One region of the Bradyrhizobium sp. CB2312 genome, then DNA from elsewhere that is predicted to be linked to it. Evidence: predicted binding sites of a transcription regulator. Region 1 holds the regulator's gene; each other region holds the start of a gene.
The links. The regulator HrcA, encoded in region 1, represses chaperone genes, less so after heat shock. The targets are predictions, from matches to a motif close to GTTAGCACTCNCNNNNNGNGAGTGCTAAC.

Region 1 (2,265 bases):
ATCGAGGCCGTGCGGGTGCCGCCGTCGGCCTGGAGCACGTCGCAATCGACCGTGATCTGGCGCTCGCCGAGCGCTTCGAGGTCGACGATAGTGCGAAGCGAGCGGCCGATCAGGCGCTGGATCTCGACGGTGCGGCCGCTCTGCTTGCCGGCGGAGGCCTCGCGGCGGGTGCGTTCCGAGGTCGCGCGCGGCAGCATGCCGTATTCGGCGGTGACCCAGCCGCGGCCCTGGCCCTTCAGCCATGGCGGCAGGCGGTCCTCCAGCGTGGCGGTGACCAGCACATGGGTGTCGCCGAATTTCACCAGGCACGAGCCCTCCGCATATTTGACCACGCCACGCTCCAGCGTCACGGGGCGCAATTCGTCGGGCGCACGGCGGCTTGGCCGCATGGGAAATCCTCCAAAAACTCGCGGAAATGGGCGGTTCGCGGTGCTTGTAGGTGGGGTGAGGGTGGGCGGCAAGGTTTTTTCACCCCCGGTTTTCCACCCCGCAAACGCCACGCTTGTCAGAACCGTCCTGGATGGACAAATTATGAGCATCTGAGAGGAGTTACCGTCTGTGGCCCATCACGATCCGATCCATCTGATCGCGCCGCACGCAGGCCTCGCCCAGCTCAACGAGCGTTCCCGCGACATCTTTCGTCAAATTGTCGAAAGCTATCTCGCGACCGGCGAGCCCGTCGGCTCGCGCAATATCTCGCGGCTGATCGCGATGCCGCTGTCGCCGGCCTCGGTCCGCAACGTTATGGCCGATCTGGAACAGCTCGGCCTGATCTACGCGCCACATACCTCCGCCGGCCGCTTGCCGACGGAACTCGGCCTGCGTTTCTTCGTCGATGCCCTGATGCAGGTCGGCGATCTCAACGAGGCCGAGCGCGCGTCGATCCAGAGCCAGCTCGCATCGGTCGGCCAGGCACAGTCGGTCGAGGCGGCGCTGGATCAGGCCTTGACGCGGCTATCGGGTCTCACGCGGGCCGCAGCCGTGGTGCTGACGCCAAAATCCAATGCGCGACTGAAGCACATCGAGTTCGTCCGGCTGGAACCGGAAAAGGCGTTGGTGATCCTGGTCGGCGAAGACGGCCAGGTCGAAAACCGCGTGCTGGCGCTGCCGCCCGGAGTTCCCTCCTCCGCGATCACGGAAGCCGGTAATTTCCTCAATGCGCGCATTCGCGGCCGCACGCTCGCCGAAGCGCGGCTCGAGCTCGAGACTGCGCTCGGCGAGGCTCGCGCCGAGCTCGATCAGCTGACGCAGAAGGTGATTTCGGCCGGAATCGCGAGCTGGTCCGGCGGCGAGAACGAGGATCGCCAGCTCATCGTCCGCGGCCACGCCAATCTGCTCGAAGATCTGCACGCGCTGGAGGATCTGGAGCGGGTGCGCCTGTTGTTCGACGATCTCGAGACCAAGCGCGGCGTGATCGACCTGCTGGGCCGCGCCGAGACCGCCGAGGGCGTGAGGATTTTCATTGGCTCCGAGAACAAGCTGTTCTCGCTGTCCGGCTCCTCCACGATCATCTCGCCGTACCGGGATGCCGCCGGTCATATCGTCGGCGTTTTGGGCGTGATCGGGCCGACGCGGCTGAATTATGCCCGCGTGATCCCGACCGTGGACTACGCCGCCCGCATCGTCAGCCGCCTTCTGGGCGGCTGACCGGCATTTGTGCCGATCACGGGCGCTTGATTTTCGTGCGCTTAGGCACGATATCCGGGCCAACAATCCTTGCCAACAATCCCTGGAAACGAGTTCGAGATTTGAGCCGATGACCGATCGAGACCGGCAACCCGAAGACACGACCGCACCGACCGGCGAGCCCGTGGTGTCGAAACCCTACATCATGCCCGACGATCCCGAGCCGGGTTCGGTCGAGCTGCTGCAGAAGGAAGCCGCCGAGGCGCGTGACCGCATGCTGCGGACGCTGGCCGAGATGGAGAACTTACGCAAGCGTACCACCAAGGAGGTCGCGGACGCCCGTCTCTACGGCATCACCGGCTTTGCCCGCGACGTGCTCGACATCGCCGACAATCTCCAGCGCGCGCTCGATGCCGTTCCGGCCGAGGCGCGGGCCGCGGCCGATCCCGGCCTGATCTCGCTGATCGAGGGCGTCGAGCTCACCGAGCGATCGCTGCTCAACGCGCTGGAAAAGCATGGCGTGAAGAAGTTCGACCCGCAGGGCCAGAAGTTCGACCCGAACTTCCAGCAGGCGATGTTCGAAGTGCCCGATGCGTCGGTGCCGTCGGGCACCGTGGTGCAGGTCGTGCAGGCCGGCTA
Region 2 (2,265 bases), 1.2 Mb from region 1:
CTCGAGCTCGGCGGTCATCTTCTCGGGGTTGGTGACGAAGTACGGGCTGAGATAGCCGCGGTCGAACTTCATGCCCTCGACGATGTCGACTTCGGTGTCGAGCGACTTGTTTTCCTCGACGGTGATGACACCCTCGTTGCCGACCTTCTGCATCGCCTGGGCGATCATCTTGCCGATGGCGGCATCGCCGTTGGCCGAGATGGTGCCAACCTGGGCGACCTCGGAGGAGGCGGCGACGGGCTTCGCGCGCTTCTCGATGTCCTTGACCACGGCCAGGACGGCGCTGTCGATGCCGCGCTTGAGGTCCATCGGGTTCATGCCGGCGGCAACCGCCTTGGCGCCTTCGCGCACGATGGCCTGGGCCAGCACGGTCGCGGTGGTGGTGCCGTCGCCGGCGAGGTCGTTGGTCTTGGAGGCGACCTCACGCACCATCTGGGCGCCCATGTTCTCGAACTTGTCCTCGAGCTCGATCTCCTTGGCGACGGTGACGCCGTCCTTGGTGATGCGCGGCGCGCCGAAGCTCTTCTCGATGACGACGTTGCGGCCCTTCGGGCCGAGCGTCACCTTGACGGCGTTGGCGAGAATGTCGACGCCGCGCAGCATGCGATCGCGCGCGTCTCCGGAGAATTTGACGTCCTTGGCAGCCATGGTCTGCAGTCCCTCGTGTTGCGTGATGTGTCTTGGTTCGTGCTGTGCGGCGGAATGATGGATGCCCGGATCGCGCGATCCGGGCATGACATTCAGCGGCCGTTCAGGCGGATGGCCTTAGGCCAGCACGCCCATGATGTCCGACTCCTTCATGATCAGGAGCTCTTCGTTGTCGATCTTGACCTCGGTGCCCGACCACTTGCCGAACAGGACGCGGTCGCCCGCCTTGAGGTCGATCGGAATCAGCTTGCCGGTCTCGTCGCGGCCGCCGGGGCCGACGGCAACGACCTCGCCCTGGGACGGCTTTTCCTTGGCGGTGTCCGGAATGATGATGCCGCCCTTGGTCTTTTCCTCGGCGTCGATACGTTTGACCACGACACGGTCATGCAGCGGACGAAATTTGGATTTAGCCATGACGTTTCCCTTTGGAGGCTCGCTTCGGAAGTAGTGAATTCGGTGGGGCGGCGCTACCGTTCCTCCTCTTCCCGAGGATCGAACGGCGCGCTTAGCAATCGGGCTTTCCGAGTGCTAAGAGTGGCCCGGGAATATGGCTTGGCCGCGATCCTGTCAAGCAAAGGTGGTTAAGCGATTGGTGAGGCGGATATAGGATGGTGGCATTAGAAACTTGGTCGGGGCGCCCGCGTATTAAAGGACGTCATTGCCCCGGCGGCAGTTTTGCGCTTGGCTGCGGGAGGGGTGCGGCCATGGTCTTGTTCGGGGGAATGCCATGATCAAATCAGCTCGCGCGCGCACGGTCGCCAATCTGGCCGCTGCCTCTGGCCTGGCGTTGCTGCTTGGCGCCTGCGGCGGCGGCATGAGCCTGCCGTCGTTCTCGTCCTCCCAGCCGGCACCCGAGGCCGAGCCCGGCGCCGGTCCTGAAATGCCGGCGAGCATCCGTGCCGACGAAATCGTCGGCCGCTGGGGTCTCGCCTCGTTCCAGAACCCGGCCGACCGCGCCCGCACCGAGGCTGCGGCGAGGGCCCAGTGCAAGAACCCCTACGTGATCACCGCCGGCTCCTCCGGTGGCGTGATCATGCATCTGGCCGACCAGGCCACCCCGCAGGAGCTGCGGCTGAAGGGCTCGCCCAGCGGCAAGAACTATATCGGACCGGCCGGCCCGACCCCCGGCGAGCAGGACCGCGAGATCGTCTCGTTCGACGGCCGCGTCCTGATCACCCGCTTCATCGACAAGGACGCCGCCACCCGCTACGGCAACATGGTCTACGTCCGCTGCGCGCCACGGGCGTAGTCTCTCTTCCTCTTCGTCATGCCCCGCGAAAGCGGGGCATCCAGTACGCCGCGGCCTCTCGATTCAATCACTGCCGTCTCTGGAATACTGGATCGCCCGGTCTTCGCCGGGCGATGACAGCGGGGGACGCCGCCAAAAACAAAAACGCCGGCCCCTGGGCCGGCGTTTTGCTTTGTCCGTGTCTCGCGCGCTCAGTCGAACAGCGCGTCGATGTCGTCCTGCGAGGCGTGGCCGACGTCGCCGGCGAGCTTCGGGCCGTTGAGGAGCTTCTCGTCGTCGCTGCGCTGATCGACCGGCGCCGGCACATGGGCCTTGATCGCGTCGACGCCGCCCCAGATGTCCATCATCGCATTGATGTGCTGCTCGAT
Region 3 (2,265 bases), 2.4 Mb from region 1:
TCGAGGAGCTCGGCGATACCGATGTTGCGAACGATCACCGAGCCATTCGAAAGCTGCTCCAGCCTGCCCTCGCCGAGCAGACGGCTGATTCCGGCACGTAGCGGAGTGCGCGACACCTTGAGGCGAAGCGCAAGCCGTCGCTCCTCGATGACCTCGCCGGGCGTAAGTTGCCGTGTTTCAATCAAGTCCAGAAGCTTCCGATAGGTCGTTTCGGTGACGTTACCATCCGACCGCAGACGCTTCGGTGCCTCCGCCGCAGCCGCGCGCAGAACGTTTGTTGCGGATTTTGGCTTGCGCGCGGTCGACTTCGTCACGTTCATTCCTCGGGAGACAGTCTGGCAGATCGGTAGTCATGCAACTGCGGCTTGTCGAGGTGCTTCGCGTTCGCGGCTTATCCCGCACCGTGATGGGACATCCGACGCTTGCCGCTGCACCGCGACGGGATGCTTCCGCCGGAATTGCTGCGCAAGAACCGTGCATATTGCTGAAATGAATGGCTTGCAAGAGTTAGGCAAGACGGACGGTCTTGACTCTGCCTTTGCGATGAACCTGGTGTATCCGCATGGGATACCGCTGGCATGTACGATCAGCCACAGGCAGCGTGTTAGCTGAGTAAATTGGCACTGGGACCGTCCGCTCGCCAATTTGCAGAGCATCAGTCTCAGATAACCGTTGCTCGATCAGCCGTCCCCGGCAGTGCCGCACATGTTTTCAAATGCTTTTTTTGTTGGAGGGATAGAGACCGGAAACAAACTCTCTCCTCCGGCCCTCGACACAGGCAAGTCGGTAGGGAGAGGAACGCGAAATTCGCTTCACGAGTCGACCAGACTCTTCGCTCTCAACCACGGCTGGCATTCAGCGGATCTTTCGGCTTTAACAATGGCTTACCGCACGTGCTAACGGCCCCTATGTCCTTAGTGCAATCCTTCGTGGTTTTGTCTTGTATGCCGGCCAAGCCAGCTTACTTTCGGAGTGGTTAGCACTCGCTGGCTTCGATTGCTATTTCATCGAAAATAACGCAACTCGAAAAAATAGGAGGAGACCATGAAATTCCGTCCCCTTCACGACCGCGTCGTGGTCAAGCGCATCGACGCAGAAGAGAAGACCGCTGGCGGCCTCATCATTCCCGACACTGCCAAGGAAAAGCCCTCCCAGGGCGAAGTCGTCGCCGTTGGCCCGGGTGGCCGCGACGAAGCCGGCAAGCTGATCCCGATCGACTTGAAGGTCGGTGATCGCGCGCTGTTCGGCAAGTGGTCAGGCACCGAGGTCAAGATCGACGGCCAGGAACTGCTGATCATGAAGGAGAGCGACATCATGGGCGTTCTCACCGAGGTGGCTTCCAAGAAGAAGGCCGCCTAGTCCACCGCTCGCGCCGCTTACCCCTGAGGAGCGCCTGCCGGCGCCTCAAAGGGTGAGACGCAAGTAAAAACTCAGGGAAACCCAATATGTCAGCCAAAGAAGTCAAATTCGGCGTCGATGCCCGCGACCGCATGCTCCGCGGTGTCGACATCCTCCACAATGCGGTGAAAGTGACGCTCGGCCCGAAGGGCCGCAACGTCGTGCTCGACAAGTCGTTCGGCGCTCCCCGCATCACCAAGGACGGCGTCACCGTCGCCAAGGAAATCGAGCTCGACGACAAGTTCGAGAACATGGGCGCCCAGATGGTGCGCGAAGTCGCCTCAAAGTCCGCTGACGCGGCTGGCGATGGCACTACCACTGCGACCGTCTTGGCGGCTGCGATCGTCCGTGAAGGCGCCAAGTCGGTTGCCGCGGGCATGAACCCGATGGATCTGAAGCGCGGTATCGACATGGCTGTGGAGGCCGCGGTCGCCGACCTCGTCAAGAACTCCAAGAAGGTCACCTCGAACGAGGAGATCGCCCAGGTCGGCACCATCTCGGCTAACGGCGATGCGGAGATCGGCAAGTTCATCTCGGACGCCATGAAGAAGGTCGGCAACGAGGGTGTCATCACCGTCGAGGAAGCCAAGTCGCTCGAGACCGAACTCGAAGTTGTCGAGGGCATGCAGTTCGACCGCGGCTATATCTCGCCCTACTTCGTCACCAACGCCGAAAAGATGCGCGTTGAAATGGATGATGCCTACGTCCTGATCAATGAGAAAAAGCTATCTCAACTGAATGAATTGCTTCCCTTGTTGGAAGCCGTGGTGCAGAGCGGCAAGCCGCTTATCATTATCGCCGAAGACGTCGAAGGCGAAGCGCTCGCGACCCTGGTCGTCAACCGTCTGCGCGGCGGCCTGAAGGTCG

Region 2: QA642_RS06335 (co-chaperone GroES) is a predicted target of HrcA. The motif match lies at 1,153-1,181, and genes of this name have one in related genera.
Region 3: QA642_RS12175 (co-chaperone GroES) is a predicted target of HrcA. The motif match lies at 976-1,004, and genes of this name have one in related genera.

The regions. Positions count from the first base shown of each region.
Region 1 is NZ_CP121668.1:173,525-175,789, reverse strand. It holds gene rph (ribonuclease PH) at 1-389, opposite strand, end outside; gene hrcA (heat-inducible transcriptional repressor HrcA) at 559-1,647, shown strand; gene grpE (nucleotide exchange factor GrpE) at 1,757-2,265, shown strand, end outside.
Region 2 is NZ_CP121668.1:1,339,092-1,341,356, forward strand. It holds gene groL (chaperonin GroEL) at 1-648, opposite strand, end outside; gene QA642_RS06335 (co-chaperone GroES) at 766-1,062, opposite strand; gene QA642_RS06340 (hypothetical protein) at 1,376-1,897, shown strand; gene QA642_RS06345 (protein phosphatase CheZ) at 2,089-2,265, opposite strand, start outside.
Region 3 is NZ_CP121668.1:2,569,677-2,571,941, reverse strand. It holds gene QA642_RS12180 (GntR family transcriptional regulator) at 1-314, opposite strand, end outside; gene QA642_RS12175 (co-chaperone GroES) at 1,045-1,359, shown strand; gene groL (chaperonin GroEL) at 1,446-2,265, shown strand, end outside.